Regions from separate parts of the Salipaludibacillus sp. CF4.18 genome, predicted to be linked through region 2. Evidence: a T-box and tRNA genes for the amino acid it is inferred to sense, from the RefSeq annotation. Region 2 holds a T-box; the other holds one or more tRNA genes.
What was found. The T-box of region 2 lies ahead of serS (serine--tRNA ligase). A T-box ahead of a tRNA ligase gene usually reads a tRNA of that ligase, here a tRNA-Ser.
Positions count from the first base shown of each region.

Region 1: it encodes a tRNA-Ser, which carries the amino acid that the T-box ahead of serS (serine--tRNA ligase) is inferred to sense. The anticodon was not compared.

Region 1 covers NZ_JBIMEV010000002.1:101,979-113,688, forward strand. Annotated here, with positions in the region: gene ACHABW_RS02295 (DUF1189 domain-containing protein) at 1-557, opposite strand, end outside; gene ACHABW_RS02300 (Na/Pi cotransporter family protein) at 791-2,413, shown strand; tRNA gene ACHABW_RS02305 (tRNA-Met) at 2,562-2,638, shown strand; tRNA gene ACHABW_RS02310 (tRNA-Ile) at 2,663-2,739, shown strand; tRNA gene ACHABW_RS02315 (tRNA-Ser) at 2,750-2,842, shown strand; gene ACHABW_RS02320 (iron-sulfur cluster biosynthesis family protein) at 2,941-3,297, shown strand; gene ACHABW_RS02325 (superoxide dismutase) at 3,588-4,196, shown strand; gene ACHABW_RS02330 (MFS transporter) at 4,328-5,584, shown strand; RNA gene ssrS (6S RNA) at 5,646-5,837, shown strand; gene ACHABW_RS02340 (peptidoglycan D,D-transpeptidase FtsI family protein) at 5,930-7,990, shown strand; gene ACHABW_RS02345 (hypothetical protein) at 8,152-8,712, opposite strand; gene ACHABW_RS02350 (hypothetical protein) at 8,740-9,081, opposite strand; gene ACHABW_RS02355 (hypothetical protein) at 9,281-9,877, shown strand; gene rpmG (50S ribosomal protein L33) at 10,263-10,412, shown strand; gene ACHABW_RS02365 (hypothetical protein) at 10,753-10,914, opposite strand; gene ACHABW_RS02370 (5-formyltetrahydrofolate cyclo-ligase) at 11,162-11,710, shown strand, end outside.
Region 2 covers NZ_JBIMEV010000078.1:1,134-12,843, reverse strand. Annotated here, with positions in the region: gene dnaX (DNA polymerase III subunit gamma/tau) at 1-726, opposite strand, end outside; RNA gene ffs (signal recognition particle sRNA large type) at 1,184-1,449, opposite strand; gene ACHABW_RS23880 (YycC family protein) at 1,743-1,901, opposite strand; gene tadA (tRNA adenosine(34) deaminase TadA) at 1,936-2,439, opposite strand; gene serS (serine--tRNA ligase) at 2,538-3,815, opposite strand; T-box leader at 3,955-4,176, opposite strand; gene pdxT (pyridoxal 5'-phosphate synthase glutaminase subunit PdxT) at 4,217-4,801, opposite strand; gene pdxS (pyridoxal 5'-phosphate synthase lyase subunit PdxS) at 4,852-5,739, opposite strand; gene ACHABW_RS23855 (D-alanyl-D-alanine carboxypeptidase family protein) at 5,931-7,337, opposite strand; gene guaB (IMP dehydrogenase) at 7,488-8,942, opposite strand; gene ACHABW_RS23845 (YaaC family protein) at 9,073-9,840, shown strand; gene ACHABW_RS23840 (TrkA C-terminal domain-containing protein) at 10,444-11,421, opposite strand; partial or broken gene ACHABW_RS23835 (hypothetical protein) at 11,463-11,710, opposite strand, start outside.

The DNA of each region.
Region 1 (11,710 bases), on a different contig from region 2:
GTAATAACAGACAAAGTAAAGATACCGATAAATTTCAAAGCTGTTGTAAATAAATACAGTCCTATAATCATGACACCGATTATTAACGGTAAGAGTTCTCCGAAAGTTTCTATGTGTTCTGATAGTTCTGCTTTTGATATGTCTGTACCTAGGTCCTGATAACTTACAGGTTGGGGATTCCCTTCAATAACCAATACAGCTTCCCGATCTAATAGTGCAAAAGCAGTTTGATACTCATTTAAATCTAATGGTGTGAGCTCTCCTGTGGGATCAAAAATGATCACCGTATTATCGTTTTCTGTAATAATTGGTTCCTCTACATCAGACTTAAGAATTCCATTCTCAACGGAGAAATCAGGAATAGACTCTTCCAAATTTGTACTTACGTACGTATAAAGATTGTTAACATTGGCACCTAATTGAATGGAAAAAGGGATAGATGTGATTAGCATGAGGAAAAATACATAAAGAATTGTTTTGCCAATTTTTTGCATACGAAATTTTGCAATAGTTTCCGGAGAATGTAAACTGCTAATAAATTGTTTAAATATATTCATTTGTTCACTCCTTGGTTTATTTATGTAAATTATTTGGTTAATGACTCTTATTCTAAAGGAACATATCATAATGGACAAGTAAACTTTCCTTGTGTTTTTTTGAGTTGGTTTATAAACTTAATATAATCTTTACAATTCATTAATATTTTATTAATAATTAAAGTTTACGATAGTAAAGGTTAGCGAAACAGATCGAATTAAATCGAAACTTGGTAGATCAAGGGGATGACGTATTGGAACTAAGAGATTTGTTGTTTATGTTTTTCGGTGGATTGGGTATTTTTCTATTTGGAATCAAATACATGGGGGATGGACTGCAAAAGGTTGCTGGTGACAAACTAAGAGATGTATTAGACAAGTTTACTAGTAATCCTGTTATGGGTGTTATTGCGGGTATTGTAGTAACAATACTTTTACAAACCAGTACAGGAACCACAGTTCTTGCGATTGGACTTGTAAATGCTGGTTTTATGACTCTTCGCCAGTCAATTGGTGTAATAATGGGTGCGAATATTGGAACAACTGTTACAGCATTTATAATTGGACTTAAAGTTTCCGATTATGCGCTGCCCATTATTGCAGTAGGAACTTTTCTGATTTTCTTCCTGAAAAATAAAAAAGCAAATAATTACGGGCAAGTATTTTTCGGATTTGGCGCATTGTTCTATGGATTAGAATTAATGGGCGATGGTATGAAACCGTTAAGAGAGATGGAAGCATTTACGGACTTAACGGTTAGTATGAGTCAAAATCCACTATTAGGAGTTCTAATAGGAACTATTTTCACGGTAGCGGTGCAAAGTTCATCTGCAGCCATTGGTTTATTACAGCAATTATTTGCTCAAGGCGCTATGGATTTGAGTGCTGCATTACCGGTCTTGTTTGGTGATAATATAGGTACAACAATTACAGCGGTTCTTGCTGCAATTGGGGCATCCATTGCAGCGAAAAGAGCAGCACTAACACATGTTATTTTCAATGTTATTGGAACAATTTTAGTTTTAATTATTATAGGTCCTTACATTGCAATGATTTCTTTTTTACAAGATTCTTTAGTATTGAATCCAGAAATGACCATTGCTGTAGCTCACGGTATTTTCAACGTCTCCAATGTTCTCATTCAGCTTCCGTTCATTGGAATATTGGCTCTTATAGTTACAAAACTTATTCCAGGAGATGAAACAGTGATTGAGTACAAAGCGCAGCATCTCGATCCTGTGTTAATTTCCCAGTCATCATCTATTGCTTTAGGTCAAGCAAAGAAAGAGACATTGAGAATGGCGGAGTTATCTAAGCAAGGCTTAACCGAAGCTTCTCAATTTGTAGAAACAAAAATTAAGCGACACGCAGAACTTACTTATCAATTTGAAGATGCGATTAATAACTTGGACCGGAAAATCACGGATTATTTAGTTAAGATTTCAACGAACTCTTTAACGGCTAGTGATTCTCGTTTACATTCTATGCTTATGGATACAGTCCGTGATATAGAAAGAGTCGGGGACCACATGGAAAATATTGTTGAATTAGCTGAATTCCAAGTAACAAATAAAGTGAAAATGTCAGAATTAGCAAAAGAAGATTTACGCGAAATGTTCAGTTTGACGATCGATACGTTAGATGAGGCAATAAAAGCATTAGAAAATGAAGATGTTGATGCTGCCAGATCTGTTGTATTAAAAGAGGAACAAATTGACAAAATGGAAAGACAGCTTCGCAAAAAACATATTTTACGGCTAAATGATGGTAGTTGTCAAGGTTCTGCAGGAATCGTGTTTGTAGATATGATTAGTAATTTAGAGCGGGTAGGCGATCATTCAGTGAATATTGCTGAAGCTATTTTGGAAGAAGAATAAAGTTAATTATGGGGATTGTTAGCAGCAGGAAGGGGTCATTTCTTCCTGCTGTCTTCAACTTTTGTGAGAAAGATTAAAAAAAGTGTTGACTTGTATTTGATTCCCGTGCTAAGATAATCATTGTCTTTAAAAGAGCGATGGACAGCAAGGCGGTGTAGCTCAGCTGGCTAGAGCGTACGGTTCATACCCGTGAGGTCGGGGGTTCGATCCCCTCCGCCGCTACCATGATTTTATAGACTTATCCAGTTTGGACCCTTAGCTCAGTTGGTTAGAGCAGACGGCTCATAACCGTCCGGTCGTAGGTTCGAGTCCTACAGGGTCCACCATATTTTTCTAGGAGGAATACCCAAGTTTGGCTGAAGGGATCGGTCTTGAAAACCGACAGGGGAGTCAAATCCCGCGGGGGTTCGAATCCCTCTTCCTCCTCCATATTGACTTTAACAGCTCACTAGCTATTGCTAGTGAGCTTTTTAATTGTCTTCTTTCTTTTCCTCCTTCATAATGAAGAAAGTAAGGGAGTGAATGTAATGGAAGTTTTTATAACTAATGAAGCGATAAATGTAATTAACGAAGCAGCATCTCTTCAAGAAGATCAAGTGTTGTTTATCCAGTATGAAACAGATGGATGTGGCTGTGTCGTAAGTGGAGTCAGTCAATTAGTTGAATTAAAGGAACAAGACATTACAGATAGAGAATTACTCATAGAAACTACACCATTACCTTTTCGCGTTGCTATTGAAAAGCGTGTCGAATGGATATATGATGAAAAACTAATTATTGATTTTTCTAAGAACGCAAATATGCTTCAATTGAAGAGTCCTAACCAAATGATAAATCCCCGGATGTCATTCATGTCATGGAGCAAGTCAACTCAAAATGTATAGAGTGGTATGTTGAGTGCTAGTTAAAAATTATTTTTCTGTTTTATCCTTGTAAAATTCTCACGGAGTCTTCTAAATCACAATTTTTTTACGGTAGTTAAATTTAAAGACTAAGTAGCTTTATCTGAAAACAAAGGTTTATTATTTGTAAGCTGAGGGAATATTTGATAATGTGAAATAAGATAAGAAGTCCTCTTCTAATAAACATTAGAAAAGGCCTTATCATTGTGGGGGATTTTTTATTTTTCAATAAAACTTATACCTGCAATACTAAATATAAGGAGGAGATATGAATGGGATTTACTTTACCAGAACTACCATACGCACATGACGCACTAACACCACACATCGATGAAGAAACGATGAAAATTCACCATAGCAAGCACCACAACACGTATGTAACAAAGCTTAATGGTGCACTTGAAGGTCACAGTGATCTTGAAGGTAAAAGCCTAGAAGACTTACTTACTAATCTTGATGCTTTACCTGAAAGTATTCGAGGTGCTGTTCGAAACAATGGTGGCGGACACTTTAATCACACACTTTTTTGGGAAATCATGTCTCCAAATGGCGGCGGCGCACCTTCAGGTGAATTAGCGGACGCTATTACAGAAACTTTTGGCAGCTTTGATAAGTTCAAAGAAGAATTCAAAAATGCAGCTTTAACTCGTTTTGGTTCAGGTTGGGCTTGGCTTGCAGTTAATAATGGCAAGCTTGAAGTAACAAGCACACCAAACCAAGATACACCTATTATGGAAGGCAAGACTGGAATCTTAGGTGTAGACGTTTGGGAGCATGCTTATTACTTAAAGTATCAAAACCTGCGTCCTAATTATGTTGATGCATTCTTCAACGTAATTAATTGGGATGAAGTAGCTAAGCGCTATTCTGCAGCTAAATAATAAAGTTTAATTAGAGTGTTTCGAAAGCTTATGCTTTCGGAACACTTTTTTGAATTCTACATACAGAATCAAGAATATCCTTTTATCTTCGTGACAAACTAAGTGATGTTGGTGAAAGGAGTGTTGGTAGTGTGAAAAAATGGACTCAAAAATTAATTGGTGATATAGAAGTAAATAAAGACATTACATTACTTTTGGTTATTGGAGGGCTTTATGCTTTAAGTATCGCTTTATCAAATACTTTTGTGAATGTGTTCTTGTGGAAACAATCAGAGGATCTTATTAAACTTTCAATTTATAATTTATCAGCAGTTATTATGCAGCCCATAACATTTATACTAGCTGGCAGATGGGCAAAGAAAATTGACCGGATTATCGTATTGCGATTAGGTGTTATATCACTATCCTGTTTTTATTTGACGGTACTTATTTTAAGTGATCAGGCGGGAAAATACTTAATCCTCTTAGGTGCACTCTTAGGTATTGGCTATGGGTTTTACTGGCTTTCTTTTCACGTACTTACTTTTGAGATTACGGAACCTGAAACAAGAGACTTTTTCAACGGATTTCTTGGCTTGCTTACTTCTTTTGCAGGAATGATAGGCCCGATATTTGCTGGTTTTGTTATTACATATATGGAAGACCTAATCGGTTATCAAGTGATATTCTCAGGATCCCTTTTTCTCTTCTCAGTAGCCGTATTTTTAAGTTTTTTTTTAGGGAGAAGGTCAGCAAAAGGAGAATATCGACTCGCTGAAGGTTTTTCGTATCGAAAAGAATATCGTCATTGGAAGAATATCCTGCATGCGAACTTTTTTCAAGGTTTAAGGGAAGGGAGTTTCATTTTTGTTGTCATTGTCTGGTTGTACATTGCAACGGGAAGTGAACTAGCTATTGGCACATATGGTTTAATAACTTCATTTTTGTCCTTTATTTGTTATTTTATCGTAGGAAGATTTTTGCCGAAAACCAAACGTAAATATGCGGTCCTTGTTGGAGGAACTATTTTATACTTTGCAGTTTTTATCATCGCATTTGGTGCAGATTTTACACATTTAATTATTTACGGGGTATTTGCATCCATTGCATATCCATTATTACTAGTTCCTTATCTTTCCTTAACATATGATGTCATAGGAAGCAGCCGTGATGCTGCGACAATGAGGGTAGAATATATTGTAGTTCGTGAATTATTTTTAAATTTCGGAAGAATTGCCTCTATTCTCATACTGATTGTCGCCATATTAGGTTTAGGTGAAGAAAAGGGGGTACCGATAGCTTTGCTCTTTCTTGGGCTAGGACATTTCGTTATCTATTGGTTTATCAAGGATATTTCTTTACCAGAGTCAAACAAGAAAGAGAGCTATAGCGCGCTTAAGAAAAGATAAATACAGGACAATCGCTTCATATTGAAAAGTGAGTATCGTATGATATAATAATCTTAAATAAAGATGCCTGCTTTGTTGGTGAACTTCAAGTATAATTCGAGCCGAACATTTATTCACTTTGGGAGCTTTATATTAAAATGTTAACAGCATGCCTTATTGAAAATGAAAGGAAGCTGAAGATATTTTTGCAAGCACCCACCTGTCATTGGCGGGTTCGTGAAACCTGGAAGATAACCGCATATGCGGGCAACGTCTTATAGACACCTTATGAAATAGGGTGTCTATTCTAAATGTTTTTTTAATATTCATACTTTTTATTTCAGAAGGACAGAAAGGGTTTCCGCTATGAGTGAAAAAAAATTAACAAAACCACATTTATCAATTCGGCTCAATTTGTTGTTCTTTGTTGTATTTATGCTTTTCTCTGCATTGATATTAAGACTGGGTGTTGTACAAATTGTGCAGGGGGAATCTTATCAAGAACAGCTCGAAAGTACGGTTAATGTAAGTCAACCTGTCGAAGCCCCTCGTGGATTAATATATGACCGGTATGGAAATCTCTTAGTTGATAATGAATTACAATTTACTGTGACATACACAAACAGAAATACTTCACAAATTGAAATGATAGAGACAGCAACGAAACTCAGTGAATTTATCTCTATGAGTGATGAAGTAGAAGAGTTAGGAGATAAGTTTGAACGGGACCGGAAAGAATTTTGGTCAATTTTAAACGAAGAGGAATATTTGGGAAAACTTTCGATAAAAGAAGCTGAAGAAATGGATCTTTCTGATTCAGAAGCACATTTACAGCGACTAGATAATATTACGGAAGAAGAGCTTTCTCAGCTGACAGACAATGATTTGGAAGTTTTTCTAATTTGGCGCGAGTTTAATTCAGGGTATAATAATTTGCCTCATAAAGTTGATCGTGGAATCGGATATGAAGAAAGTGCTAAAATAATGGAACATATGGACCAGTTGCCAGGAGTAGACATTATTCGTGATTCAGCGAGAAAGTACATGTATGGAGATGAATTACGAGGAATTATAGGTAGTGTAGGTTCGATACCAAGAGATGAAATTGATATGTTTTTATCGCAAGGATATGAACGAAACGAAGAAGTCGGAAGAAGTTATTTAGAAGCGCAGTATGAGTCTGTTCTCAAAGGAAGAAAAGGGGAACTTGAAAACTCTATCGACCAAGATGGCAATATCCATAGTAATCCTGAAGAGAGCCTTGGAAGTAGAGGGAATGATCTTGTCCTAACACTTGATCTGGAACTGCACCAACGTGTTCAAGATATCATTGAAGATGAAATGAACAGCAGTGCAAGTACATTTATTGATAAAGAAGAGGCATATGTTGTTATGATGGACCCAAATACAGGAGATGTACTGTCCATGACAGGCCTTAACAATGACATTGGAACTTTCACCTCAGCCTACGTTGTTGGCTCGTCTATAAAAGGTGCAACAGTTTTTGCAGGCCTAGATTCGGGAGTTATGCAACCAGGAGTAGGGATTTATGATCGGCCGCTTTCATTCCCAAGTTCACAAGATATTAGTTCTGTGAGTACATTAGGATACGTGGATGAACGCACAGCCTTAGAACGTTCATCAAACGTATATATGGCTTATGTAGCTATGAGGCTTGTAGATTACACTCCTGGTGTCTCAGGAACAAACTGGGGTAGTTATTACCATGGTTATGATACCCTACGATCATATTACCAGCAATTTGGTCTGGGGGTTGAAACAGGTCTTGATCTGCCAAATGAATTTAAAGGAATTAATGGTGGATATGATATCCCAAGTTCGTTATTGTTCTTGTCATTTGGGCAGTTCGACACGTATACCACAATGCAGCTAGCACAATATGTGTCGACAATTGCGAATGATGGAGTTAGAGTTGCACCAAGAGTCGTCAAAGAAATTCGTGAGCCTAACTCGGATATAAATGAGATGGGAGCACTTTCGCAGCAAATTAAACCAAATGTTCTAAATTATCTCGATTCTAATCCAACCTATTTAGATAGAATACAAGAAGGTTTTAATCGTGTTGTGAATGGTCCTAAAGGGACAGCAAGTTCCTATTTTGGTGACGTAGGGGAGACTGTTGCAGGTAAGACAGGAACTGCACAGGTGACTGTAAAAGATCAGAACGAAAATAACCAGGAGGCAAATAACCAAACGTTTGTTGGATATGCGCCATATGATAATCCGGAAGTTGCTATCTCAGTGGTCGTACCTGGTACGGCTAATATTGATACCAGTGGTGTAGCCAATCGTATTGCAGAAGGTGCGTTAGAGGCTTATTTTGAGCTTCAAGAGTATCGTGAAGGACCTAATGCTCCTGATAACGCGGTAGAGGTTGATGAGATTGACAATGACCTTAGTAATTGATAACAATGAAGACTAACTTATAAAGGGAACAGGCGTATGACAAGGGGGAATTATCCTTGATCATACGCCTGTTTTTATTTAATAAAAGACGCTACGCGTTTTTCTTAGAATATTTTCGTGAAATTCGAATTAAAACATCGATTTATAAGAAACAGTCTAATTTATGAGGAAGTAATTTTTTCGACAATTTCATTAATACTCATTTGACTATCAAGGGTAAATTCACCTATTTGAAGACGTTGTTCTAACTGCCTGTCAAATATCGCGTTAGAAAATTCCTCAGCATCGTCAATAATATTAAGAGATACTAGTTGTTCGCTTATTTCTTGCGTTGTCATTCCAGAGCTGATCGAAAGTACACTATTATAAATGACTTCTGAGTCAGAAGCTTCAGTACTTGTTTCCTCTGGGTTATTTTCTTCTTCATTAACCTGAGATTGCTCGAGTTCTTCTAGTTGACTTGTCAGTGAGTTAATTTCTTCGGTTAGGTCGTCTCGTTGCTCAGTGAGCAACTCATATTCTTCAGTTGGTATTGTTGAAAAACCCTTTTCTTCCAAAAAAGATGAAGCCTCTTCAGTTGTAATATCATTTGCATTTACACGTGTTTCTGAATTTTGTTCGCTGTCACTTGATGTAGGTTGAAGATAATTTATTCCGGCTAAAATAACACCAGCAAAGAATAACCCAGCTGCTGCTCCGCGTATGTTTTCTTTAGAAGCCATATTCTTTTCCACTTCCTATCCTATGTATTAATTCTCCAATAGATCCTTGATGTCCTCCGCGTTGTATTCACTCATTGAAGCAATCTCCTCAATCGAGTATCCTTCCTCATACATAGCCAACACATCATCTCTGCTAATTACCTTCGTGTTTTCTTTCAAACTGTTATTAGGTGAGCTACTGCCATCTTCAAGCATATATTCCTCTTCTAGAACTTTTACTTTCTTTTTTAATTGATAAATTTCTTGCATAAATTGAATCGAAATATTTTCTTGCTGTTTTTCCACTACTTTATAGCGATCTTTAGTAAAAAAAGACAAGATAAATAAGAGAGCGGACACACCTAATAATGCAATAATAACTAATTCCATAATTTTTCCTCCTAGTGAATAGAATGCTACCATTATTTTATATCATAAATTACGATTTGTTCCTAGGTTCTTTATATTTATTCTTTAGTGATACTGCAGAAATAGTGACAAAAAATAACAAAAATACCTTCTTGTTGAAATGGATTATTCTAGGTACGATAGAAGGAGAAGAAAGACAATGAACAAGGAGATGAACAGAATGGAAATAACAACATCAGGTCTCGCCCCTTTTTATAACGAATACGTACTTACAATAAATCAAGGCATAAAACAATCTATTATTCCCCAACAAGGGTTAAAATTTTTAGAGAATGAAGAAAATGGAATAAGAATGAAGTGGTTTCATTTACCAATATCCTCGGGAGAAAGTCAGTTGCATAAGTTGGTTATTTATAATGATAAAAGCGATATTTGTCATGCGAAGTTAATGATTCAATACCATATGAAATCTTCCGTTTCAGTCCCGTTTGTTTATTATTCTCCTCATAATGAGTCGATAATGGTATGTGACGATCAAGAATATTATTTGGTTAGTGGAATTGGTCCAAATGGAGGGTCCTCACAATATCAAACGAATGAAATTGACATGGAGGCATATCTAGAAGATAAATCCCGAAGTACGATTTATGCACCGATATCCCAGCATAGTTATGGTTGGGGGATGGTTTATGATATTACAATCGAGCCTCATAAAAATGTCTCTCTTTACGACTGGACAGTGAAGAGAGAAAAGCTTTATGATCTAGAATCTGCTCACGAGGAATTCAAGCAATTACTAGGGGACAAGGTTAAGTAGTCACAAAAAATAGTTTTTCGAATGGTTGAAGCCACCACCATTCTATGACTTGTTTAAAAAGAATATTCCGTTATTTACATTTTTTAATAGTTAAGGCCTTAATTTCTATGGAGGTTTTTAGGTAAGTATGAGCTGACAGCTCTCTTTAAGCCACACGTACTGTATAGGTACTGATCGGGGGCGGCGAAAGCTCTGTCGGTTCAGGTGGCATTGTTTTTCCTCGGAAAGTTCAAGAATTGTCCGACTAACAAGTTTAAGTAATAAAGCCAATATTTTCGAACTAATATTTTAAGTACACAAAAAATAATTTATTAGCTTGAATCTGCTGCGAAAATCTGCTATTATTTTAAGGTATGAGTAACAATAGAGTTTGGAGGGGAAATATATGCGCGTACAAGTAACTTTAGCTTGCACTGAGACAGGCGACCGTAATTATATTACGACAAAAAATAAACGTACAAACCCGGACCGTATGGAATTCAAAAAATACAGCCCTAGATTGCAGCGTCACACGATTCACCGTGAAACAAAGTAATAAGTATTGGAAGAGCGACTTATAAACCTCCCACAAGAGGATTTATAGTCGCTCTTTTACTTTGTAATTGCTTAAGAGATGTACTGAAATAATTGTCCATAGGATAGGTGAAAGTGAGGGGAATATAAAGGATACTAACCTTAGGTAATTATGTATTCAGGATTCAAAAGACCTAGTAGATCCTTTGAGTTATAGGTTAAAAAGATAAACCAATACTTTCCTAGAAGTGATTAGTTACTAAAAGGTGTTTCGAGTCAAAGTCAGTTATTTTATATATTAAAGTCCTCCCCTAATAATGCCTAAAGAATTAAAAAATCTGTTTATCAACAAGATTTTTTAATTAGTTTCGATTACTGATCTCTTTTTCTAACATAAATAAAAGATCTTTCAGATTACGTTTTCCACTTCCATCATTTTTCGCTAAATACGTCTTGATGCTATTTAATAAGCAATCAAGTTCATACTTAGAAAAGCTTGCTAATTCTATATCTTTAAGACCCATAGTTTTCACCTCCCTCCATACAAGGGGAGGACAATTTAAATAATACACTTAAATAAAGGTGAAAATGTCGCATTATAAAACAAAATGACATCTAAAGGTGAAACCATCTTGCTGTTTGATAAATGTCACAAAAAGAAACCAGTGGTATTCTCCAGCTACAAATTAAACTTATTTCTTTCATTTTTTACTTTTTAAATAAAAAATGAGATGATGAAAATGACTATTTAACTAGGGAGCGGATCCTATTATGAAAGAAAACTTAAGAGAGAATACGAAAAAGGAACTTTCATTACATAGTCCAGAAATACGGACAAAAGAATTGACTGAGATATATAAACAATTGTATCAATTGGTGGATTGGAAAAGCAGTAAAACAGTTGCTGTCACAATAGCGGTTGGTGTCGAATTAGATACGATGCCACTTATAAAACAAGCTTGGAAACAAGGAAAAAAAATAGCTGTTCCACGCTGCTCTCCAAAAGATAAAAAATTAGACTTTTATTATTTAGAGAATGTAAATCAGCTTAAAACTAGCTTCTATGGTTTAAAAGAACCTGATCCAAATAAATGTGAGTATGTAGACATGAAGGATATTGATCTAATGATTGTTCCCGGAATTGTATTCGATGATAGGGGCTACCGCATTGGTCATGGTGGTGGATATTATGACCGAATGTTAGCAGATTACTTATTCCATACAGTATCCATTTGTTTTGACTTCCAAATTAAAGGAAAACTTCCAGTTGAAAGTCATGATATTCCGGTTAATAAAATTGTTACACCATCAAAAGTGATC
Region 2 (11,710 bases):
ACCAATGATGGATAGTACATCATCAACTTTTACAGATTCATCGGAATAGGAGATCGCCTGGTCTAATAAACTTAAGGCATCCCTCATACCGCCATCAGAGGCCCTCGCTATTAATGGTAATGCATCTTCGTCAACGTTTATATCTGTATTATCAACTATCTCCTGCATGCGACCAATCATCGAGTGTGCGGAGATTCGTTTGAAATCAAATCGTTGGCAACGTGAAATAATTGTTAACGGAATTTTATGTGGTTCTGTGGTTGCTAAAATAAAAATCACATGTCTTGGTGGTTCTTCAAGTGTTTTTAATAAAGCATTAAATGCTCCAGTCGACAGCATATGCACTTCATCAATGATATAGACCTTGAATCTAGCCGCACTCGGAGAGAACTTCACTTTGTCACGAATATCGCGGATTTCGTCTACGCCATTATTACTTGCCGCATCTATTTCCATCACATCGACGATCGTTCCATCCTGTATTCCTTTACACGTTGTACATTCATTACATGGTTCATCCGCTGGAGCTTGTTCACAATTAATAGCTTTCGCCACAATTTTCGCAACACTTGTTTTCCCCGTCCCACGAGGCCCAGTGAATAGATAGGCGTGAGAGAGTTTTTCCTGGAGTAATGCATTTTTCAATGTTTTCGAAATATGTTCCTGACCCACGACATCCTCTAATCGATTCGGACGCCATACTCTATATAAAGCTTGATAACTCATCTCTCTACACCATCCTCTGGGTCAAACTCTTTAATCAGACCGTTTCATTTTCATATTACTTCACAATTATCCCAAGTGTTAACTAGAAGCGATAGCGAAGCTAAAAGTATAAGCCTCTTATTCCTTCTAAATTTATATATTCCAGTCATTTATTCAGTTCATACCTATTATACCGATTCATCGACCTAAATTCAAAATGAATCTCTCTTTTACTTCATTCTTTCTCAGTAAATAAAATCAGTTTCAATATCATGTGTACTTTAGCGCCTTTTATTAAATACAGTGTGAGCTTTCGCCACCCCGAGTACACCTCTGCATTGCCTATAGGTACTGCTTCAAAAGAGGACGGACTTCCCTACGATGCGTAAAGGAGCTATCAACTTATATCTTCTAACCTAACAAAAAAAACCATCCTCTATTTGGATAGTTTTTTAAAACATTTATATAAAATTAAATGTCGTGCACCTTTCTTCGATCATAGTTCCCCAAGCGTTACCTAAGCAGTTTGCTCGATTCAGGCAACTCCGCGGCACACGGAATGACCCGCTTACTGCTGCTTCCTTCCGGATCTGACAGGATTCACGAAATTCCGTTGCGCGGAACCCAAATGTCAACACCACTTACTTAGGGCAGACCAGAGAGAACTATAACCTCAGAAAGGGATTCGGCCTCGCTATAGCGGATTGCGAGTACAGGGCACCGCTACCTCCCCGCTTAGCACGACAAAGTTGATAACAATGTTAGGCGTCTGTTTTAGCGACGCAAATATTAGTATAGATGTTTTCTTACATAAATGCAATAGTAGGAACACAATCTATCATGTGATAAACACTTTAATTGTATTCTCTCTGTTTCTTTATATAGCTAGATTCTATATCTAAAGGTAAGAAGAAGCAACCCTAAACCCTTGATAGGACTGGAAAAGGATAGTGGCCTCTTAATCTCATCTAATTCTTCTGTTAATATTCCCTTTACAAAAAAAGGATTTTATTCCGTCATTTTACTACCTCGGAGGACTACTCTTCTTCCTTTTTTGCTTGTTCCTCTTGCTCTTCTTTTTCCTTTAGTTTAGCTACGAGTATATGAGGTGGTGTATGCATCACATGCTCTAATGGCATGCCTAATTTCTTTGACATCATTTGTGCCGTCTCTAACGAAATTTGATTCGGTCTCATGTTGACACCTCCAATCTGTATAAAATGGACAACTTTAAACATGCTTATTTTTTTGTTCCTTTTTCTTTACTCTAATCTCGCGGAAGAAGTCTTTGAGAAGAACTGCGGTTTCTTCTTCTAACACACCACTTGTTATCGCAACTTGGTGGTTAAACCTAGGTTCGTCTAAAAGGTTCATTAATGTTCCACAACACCCGGCTTTTGGATCTGCCGCGCCATATACTACTCTCGTTATTCTTGATTGAACGATAGCGCCTGCACACATAGGGCATGGCTCTAATGTAACATACAAAGTACAACCTTCTAAACGCCAGCTTCCTTTTGCAAGGCAACCGCGTTGTATCGCAATCATTTCTGCATGTCCCGTAGATAGTTGATCTTTTTCTCTACTATTCTTTCCCCTTGAAATGATCGTACTATCTTGTACTAAAACAGCACCAATCGGAACCTCGCCATTTTGCCTAGCCTTCTCAGCTTCTAAAATGGCTTCCTTCATAAATGTCTCATCCTCTTCAATCCACCTAGGTGTTGCACCCATTTAAACCACCCTTTTAGCACTTATCACTTAAATAGTTACCTTTTCTTCAATGATATGTTAGTTAGCACGGTGTACAGTATATTTCAAAAGCGATACTATTAGTTATTAATTTTTTCTTTTCCACCCATATAAGGTCTAAGGACTTCAGGGATGATGACTGAACCGTCTTCTTGTTGATAGTTTTCTAAAATTGCAGCCACCGTTCTTCCAATTGCAAGACCTGATCCATTTAACGTATGAAGAAACTCGGCTTTTCCTTTCTTTTCCCTTTTAAAACGAATGTTTGCTCTTCGTGCCTGAAAAGATTCAAAATTACTGCAAGATGAAATTTCACGATAAGCATCGTTACTTGGAATCCACACTTCAATATCATACTTTTTGGCAGCCGTGAATCCTAGGTCACCTGTACACATATTCAAGACACGGTATGGCAAGTTCAGCAATTGTAATACCTTCTCTGCATGGCTAGCGATTTTCTCTAAATGATCATAAGAATCTTCTGGTTTCACGAAGTGTACAAGCTCTACTTTATTAAACTGATGCTGACGAATTAATCCTCTAGTATCTCTTCCTGCAGAGCCAGCCTCAGATCGGAAACAGGCACTGTAAGCCACGTATTGCATAGGCAGCTCCTCAATACTTACAATTTCATCTCGATGCATATTCGTTACTGGAACTTCTGCAGTGGGAATAAGGAAATAGTCTTCTTCCCTAATTTTAAAAGCATCTTCCTCAAACTTCGGTAATTGGCCTGTTCCTGTCATACTTTCACGGTTCACCATATAAGGTGGCATGATTTCAGTATATCCATGTTCGTCTTCATGCAAATCCATCATGAAATTGATTAACGCTCTTTCCAATCGAGCACCCATTCCTTTATATATAACAAAACGACTTCCCGTTACTTTGGCAGCTCGTTCAAAATCCAACATACCTAAATCTCTACCTAGGTCCCAATGAGCCTGAGCTTCAAATTCAAATTTAGGAATCTCCCCCCATTTTCTTACTTCTTTGTTTTCTTCCTCATCAGCACCTATAGGAGCACTCTCATGTGGCAAATTAGGAATAGTTAATAATAAATAATGCAACTCCTCATCAACTAGACGAAGTTCCTCGTCAAGCTGCTTCACTCTTGCAGAAACCTTTTGCATTTGTTCGATTATTTCACTTGCATCTTTCTTTTCTCGTTTCATTTGAGATATTTCCTGGGAAACTTTATTCCTTTGGCTCTTCAGTTCTTCTACTTCTTGAATAACATCTCTTCGCTTTTGGTCCAAATCACCAAATCGATCTAATGCTGAGATATCTTCATTTCTATGAGAAAGTTTTCGTTTTACCTCCGCAAAATCATTCCTTAAAAGCTTTGCATCTAACATATTAATACGCCTCCTTCATTTTGGTAAACCTTATTTTAGAATATAAGACAAACGCATAGCGTCTTTTATTAAATACAGCTTGAGCTTTCACCACTCTTGATATGACAATACAAAAAAACTCCCGTCCCTGAATATAATATTCAGGGACGGGAGTTACCCGCGTTGCCACCCTGGTTGAGAGAAACAGATCCTGTTTCCGCACCACCTTGGTCTCGATATCGGTGAGAACCGAATTAACCTACATATAAGTTCAGCTAATTTGCTCCAGGATGGATTCACGGATCATTACCACCGGTTTTCAGCAACCACCGGCTCTCTGAAGGCAATGTCTTCCATTACTATTTCCTATCTTTGCTCAGTATAATTATTATTCTTATCATAACCGAAGTTTTTAGTAATTATCAAGCATGGACACGAGATTCTCTAACCATTTTAACAAAATATTGATGCATACGATAATCATCCGTTAATTCTGGATGAAACGAGCAAGCTAGAAATGGTCCTGATTGCGCAGCTACAATGTCACCACTATGCCTGGCCAAGACTTGAACATCTTCGCCCACAGTTTTGATAATCGGTGCGCGAATAAATACTCCTTGAACATCATCACCAATGGAATCCATTTTCAGAAGTGCCTCAAAACTTTCCCGTTGGCGGCCAAAAGCATTCCGTTCGACAACCATATCCATTACAGATAAATGCGGCTCCATTTGGCCAACTATTTCATTAGCCATAAGAATGGCACCGGCACACGTACCAAAGATCGGCTTTTTTTGCTTGGCAAAATCTTTTAACGGCTCATAAAATCCATAAAGATTGATAAGTCTGCGCATCGTTGTACTTTCTCCACCAGGGAAAACTAAGCCTTCGATTTCTTTTAATTGTTCCACTTTTTTTATAATAATAATATTTACGTCAGGTGCCTCTAGTGCCTTGACGTGCTCTCTCACTGCGCCTTGAAGCGCTAATACACCTATGTTAATCATGATGTTTTCACACCTCTTCTTTCATAAAACGCTGTTAAGCGTCAGTCAGTTTACCAACCTCGTTCTTGCATACGGTCCTTAGCTTCGATCGATGAAATTTCGATTCCTTTCATCGCTGGACCAAGATTTTTCGAAAGCTTAGCAATCAACGCATAATCTTGATAATGAGTGGTAGCTTCTACTATCGCCTTTGCAAACTTTGCAGGATTTTCTGACTTGAAAATACCTGATCCAACAAAGACACCATCGGATCCTAGCTGCATCATTAACGCTGCATCGGCAGGAGTCGCAATTCCACCTGCTGCAAAGTTTACAACTGGTAAACGACCGCTTCGTTTAATTTCTAAGAGTACCTCATAAGGAGCCCCTAAGTTTTTCGCTTCAGTCATAAGTTCATCTTCAGACATTCCTACTACTTTTCTTACTTGCGCTTGCATTAAACGTTGATGACGAACTGCTTCAACGATGTTCCCTGTACCCGGTTCACCTTTCGTACGAAGCATGGACGCTCCTTCTGCGATTCGGCGAGTAGCCTCTCCTAAGTCACGGGCACCACATACAAAAGGTACAGTGTAGTCACGTTTATTCAAGTGGTACACTTCATCTGCCGGTGTTAAAACTTCACTTTCGTCGATATAGTCCACACCTAACGCCTCTAAAATGCGTGCTTCAACAATATGTCCAATACGTGCTTTCGCCATAACTGGAATGGAAACAGCATTTTGAATTGCTTCGGTAATTGATGGGTCAGCCATACGAGCCACGCCACCCGCTGCACGAATATCAGAAGGAACGCGTTCAAGAGCCATAACAGCTACTGCCCCTGCTTCCTCAGCTATTTTAGCTTGTTCTGCGTTCACCACATCCATGATGACGCCGCCTTTTTGCATTTCTGCCATTCCACGTTTAACGCGATCAGTACCTACTTGCTTTTCCATGATGATCCCCCTTATAAAATACACAATTATTTTTCATAATTGCTTATAGTTTGTTTATCAAAACATTCATTCATACCATTATAACGAAAAAACCGAGTATGTGGATAGTAATACCTCAAAAAACTAGAAAATAATTCTAGTCACGACATTCTATCGAATAAAAAAAGTCATTAACTAGAAATTACAGCGTCCTATAACCACCCTTTAACGGTATCAATAACGGATGTCCAAAGGCCGGAGAAAAAATCGCCGATACCTTTGAACATTAATGTAAACCATCCAGAACGTTCCACTTCTTCTGTTGCAACGATATCTACTGTTCTTGCCTCAAGTTCTTCACCAAATAAGTATTCTTCTTCTTGCTCTCCGTTATAATTAATCACAAGTTGTCCAACTACTTGCCCTTCTTCAATTGGTGCTTCGAGCTCTCCATCCTCGTTTAACTGTTCCTCATCCAACTCTACTGTGTATGAGTAGGCTTCTTCATCATCTTTATGGGTGAGAAGAGAAACAGCTTCAGTGGAAACAATCTCTACTTGATCTTTTTGACCTTTTGTCACAGGCAGTGATTCATACCCGTCCAATGTCATATTTTCGGGAAAAACTTCTTGGATGGAAAAATTATCGAATCCCCACTCCATGAGTCGTTCCGTTTCGTTAAAACGGTGGCTTTCTGAATCAGCTTTCATCACGACAGAAATAAGACTCTGACCTTCTTTTTCAGCAGTTCCAGTAAACGTGTAACCAGCTGATTCTGTAAATCCTGTTTTTAAACCACCGACGTATTCATAGTCTAGATCTGAATACTGTGTGCCTTCAAGCATCCAATTCCAGTTTTGCATGACTATTTCATCAGCTGTACCTTCCCGAAACGTCTTTTCTGCAATCCCGGCTGTTTCTAATACTTCCGGATAATCATTCACTAAATGATAACCCAGCGTCGCTGCAGCTTTTGCTGACATATAGTTATCTTCTGTTTCGTCAGTTCCTTCTGGATGATTGCCTTCTAATAAGCGGTTAGGCAGTCCAGTCGAGTTAACGAATTGGAAATCCCCTAGTTCGGCCTCGAAAATCTCTGCTAGATTATCCATGCCATATTCTTCGCCTGCATCACGTAGAAGCGTTCCTAATCCTAACTCTTCTCCTTTAGCATTCATCATTTTCACAAATTCACCTTCTGAACCAGCAATTAATTCCGCTAAAGCCATGGCAGAAGCATTGGCTGAATATATCGCAACTGATTCGTACAGGTCCAGTACGGAGTATTCTTCATCTACATTTAAAGGTACATTTGAAAGACTTCTGTCATGGGATAATTCTGCTAAATAATCATTAATAGGAACTGTATCTTCCCAACTGATATCTCCATTATTAATTGCTTCTAAAATCAAATATTCACTCATCATTTTTGTCATACTAGCTGGAGGCATCGGGTTATCCACATTTTGCTGATGTAGTATTCTTCCTGTTTCTCCATCAACAAGAATAACCGTGTCTACTGAAGCCTCAAAAGAAGCTTCGCCAGTCCCCGCGAAACTGAATACACTAGCGATTGAAAACATAAAAATTAAACTCCACATACTGATCTTTCTTACCATCCCATACATCCTCTCTTCTCTCCCTCTTATCTATAAAACACATTGTATCGTGATGTTTTTCTCTATCCTGAAATCAACGACCAAACGTCATTTTACCATAACTAAATAAAAAAAAATAGATAGGAGAGACCCCTATCTATCGGATTATTTTTATGAATAATTTGGTGATTCCTTCGTTATTTGTACATCATGAGGATGACTTTCACGAAGACCCGCGCCTGTTATCCGTATAAACTCCGTATCCTCTCGCAGGGAATCGATTGTTGCTGTGCCACAATAACCCATTCCTGCTCGTATTCCACCAACAAGCTGATGCATCGTATCCTGTAAAGGTCCCTTATAAGGAATTCGTCCTTCTATTCCTTCAGGTACTAATTTTTGTTCATTTTCTTGGAAATAACGATCTTTACTTCCTTTTTCCATCGCACCTAATGAACCCATACCACGGTATACTTTAAACTGACGACCTTGAAATATTTCTCTTTCACCAGGACTTTCCGTAACACCAGCAAGTATACTTCCAAGCATTACCGCGTGTGCTCCAGCACCAATTGCTTTTGCAATTTCTCCTGAGTATTTAATACCCCCATCAGCAATAATTGGGATGCCGTGCTTCCTTGCTTCCGTGGCACAGTCGTAAATTGCCGTAATTTGCGGAACACCAATACCAGCAACGATTCGTGTCGTACAGATTGATCCAGGACCAATACCTACTTTGACGATGTTTGCACCTGCTTCAATAAGGTCTCGGGTTGCTTCCGCCGTCGCAACGTTACCGGCCATGATATTCAAGTTTGGATATTTCGCTCTGACTTCCCGAACTTTTTCAATAACTCCTCTTGAATGACCATGAGCTGTATCAATGACAAGCAGATCTAATTCAGATTCTACTAATGCTTTTATACGTGCATCTGCATCAGCTCCAACTCCAACTGCTGCACCGACTAGAAGTCTTCCTGCAGAATCCTTCGAGGAATTTGGAAATTCAATGGCCTTTTCTATATCTTTAATCGTAATCAAACCTTTAAGCTGTCCATTATCATCCACTAATGGTAACTTTTCAATTCTGTGCTTTTGAAGTACTTTTTGCGCTTCTTTCAAGGTTGTCCCTACTGGCGCAGTGACTAAACCTTCACTTGTCATCACTTCTTTTATAGGAATGGAGTAATCCTCGATAAAACGAAGGTCTCGGTTCGTTATAATTCCGACAAGTTTTTTATTTTCATCTGCGATAGGTACACCGGAGATACGATACTTCCCCATCAAATGCTCCGCATCAAAAACTTGGTGATCCTCTGTTAAATGAAAAGGATTTGTGATAACGCCACTTTCAGACCTTTTAACGCGGTCAATTTGCTCTGCTTGCTCTTCTATGGTCATGTTTTTATGAATAACACCAAGACCACCTTCTCTTGCCATAGCAATTGCCATGCTCGCTTCTGTCACCGTATCCATTCCTGCACTCATAATCGGTACATTTAAAGTAATTGAATCAGATAACTTTGTTTTTACAGAAACATCTCTCGGTAGTACATTTGACTGAGCTGGAGTTAGAAGTACATCATCAAATGTTAACCCTTCCTTGGCAAATTTATTTTCCCACATCGTATCCATTCCCCTTTCACCTTATCGCAAAATATTATTAGTAGATTAACAATAGGATAAACTACTGTCAAGACAAGTATCATTGTTTAACTATTCAAACAACTCAACCCTTTGAAAGGAGTATGTTTTAATGACAAGTCCTTCCTTTAAAAAAGTGTTCCAATCTTCTTCCTTCACACAACATTATCTACAGGATAACTATGAACGACTTGGTATCGTCAAGTCAAAAGAGACTGCTTATGAAAATTGCTATTCCGTGATCTATTATATCAAAATGGGGAATCATTTCTTTGACGATGGTAGTAAGTCTTCTCTTGCCATACAACCAGTACTCTTATTTTATGGATTATGTCACTGGTTGAAAGCGGCTGTTCTTACTGTAGATCCTACTTATCCAGCAAATTCTCAGGTACTTTCTCATGGCTTGTCTACCCGTAAAAGAAAAAAGAAAGGATATTATTTTCTTCAAGACGAAGTTCGCATTCAAAAAGAAGGACTTTTTCCGTTTCTCTCTGAAAAATTGTTTCATGTGAAACAATTTTCTGGCGAAAAACTCTCTATGCGACAATTAATGTATGGAATTTCTGAACTTGAAGATCTTTTAGAACAACTTTTCCCTAAAAAAATTCACCCTCCTACTCAGCACAATGTACTTAATAAGAATGAAATCTTAAAAACGCTTAGTGCTACTAGTAACAACGAACTGCCGCAAATATTAACTTATTATGCTTTATTGTATCAGTTAAGTATGATTTGTCGATACGAAACCGAGTGGTGGGGAGAACTTTTATATTCTTTTTCTTCAAATGACCTACCTTTAATCGAACAGTTTTTGTCTATCAGCACAGATAAATGTCCCATTCTGCTTGAAAACTTCTTTTTTCCAAAAGAAATATAGATAAATCAATTCTATACTTCATCGGTTGAAAAGAAAGAAAATTCTATTCAGCTTCGTTGGACTGCATCCACGTTGAAAAGTTAATTTTTTAAGAGACCCTAATACAATACAATTCATCTAAAAGGGCATTTCGAGACCTCCGTTGAATAATCTCATTGTAATGTTTGAAGGGGTTCTAATTGATTAAAATGTAGGATATAAAAAATGCGAATCTATTTACATTTAAATCCAGCGTGCTTTCACCGCCCTGAGTAGCACCTTTGTATTGCGTTTAGGTGCTACTCGAAAAGAGCGTGGGTTTACCTTGCTTTGATACGTGCGGCGTAAAGAGAGATATCATCTGTTAATAAACAATGATTTTAACATAATTTTAGTATAGAACTCTCTAATTTTTAAAAATAAAAATGAGGGATTTCCTTCCATCCGTTTTAGCATTCCAATTAAGTTCATATTTTAAAAAAACACTCCTTTTTTTCACGCTTTAAAACTATATGCCCATAATTATGAAGGGCATCAAGATATAATATTCAAAGAACTCGATAAAATAGTATTCTAAAGGAATACTGAAAAACTTAAATTAATTATTTTCGGCATTTGATACAATCAAAGAAAAAATATTAATAATTGAGATGTTATCGCTACAAAAATCAATGCAAAAGGATATGCAGCGGCATATGCAATCGATGCATCCTCTACATCTGTAAATTGATTCACAGCCCCTAAACCTGGAGTACTCGTTAATCCTCCACAAATAGCACCAAGAGAATGAATCATACTTAAACGAAAGACTTTCCGAGCTATAAAAAAACCCGATACGATCGGGACAACTGTTATAATTGCCCCACTTAAGACGAGACTAATTCCCTCGCTAAGAACTACCTCCACCAAACCTTGCCCCGCAGTGGTTCCTGCTCCAGCTAAAAAGAGAACGAGTCCAATATCACGGATTACAATATTCGACGGTTGAAAGAAACGGGCACGAATTGGACCTAATTTTCCGAAATGACCTATAATAAGTGCTACAAATAATGGCCCTCCTGCGACACCTAAAGTAATTGTTCCTAAACTCGGTAAATGAATAGGAACCATACCAGCTATAATTCCAATCAAAAGAATTAAACTTAATGAAAAAATGTGCACGTTAGTCGCCATGAATGTTCTTTTATTAAAAAGTCTTTCCACATCGTTTAAACGGTCCTCACTACTCACAAGACTAATAATATCTCCTCGTTCAAACCGCCATTTTGAATTTTGATTAAATTCAAAACCCCCACGTTCAATTCTAGTTACCGTAACGCCATAAATCCTTCTTAACTCAAGTTCTCTAAGGCTTTTTCCAAACATATCCTCTGAATTTACGATCACTTTGCGCAACTTCACATGATCAGAGTTTTTAAATTCAGTATTTACCTCTTTACCGACATCCTTACAGAAAGCATCCAGATTGATTCTTATTCCAACAGCTACTAAACGATCCCCTTTTAAAATTACCGTATCATTTAAAGCAATGATATTTCGATCACCACGAATAACACGACTAATTACTACTGACTTATATTTATTAAATTTCAGTTCTTTCAAAGTTCGTTTATTAAACGAATTATTTCTAACTTCTACCGTGATTACTTCCGGTGATCCATCTGTTTGAACTGATTAGCCATTTTCTTTAAGTCTTTTTCCAAGTCGACTTTTAAAACTCTAGGTAATAGTTGCACAAACAATACCACTGCAACAACTCCAAAAGGATAAGCAATTCCGTACCCCACAGAAGCTAGGGGATCATTAGTCGCCTGTAAAGCTGCCGCTAAACCCGGTGTACTAGTGAGTGCTCCTGTCATGAGTCCTATACTGAGGGCTGGGGATAAACTAA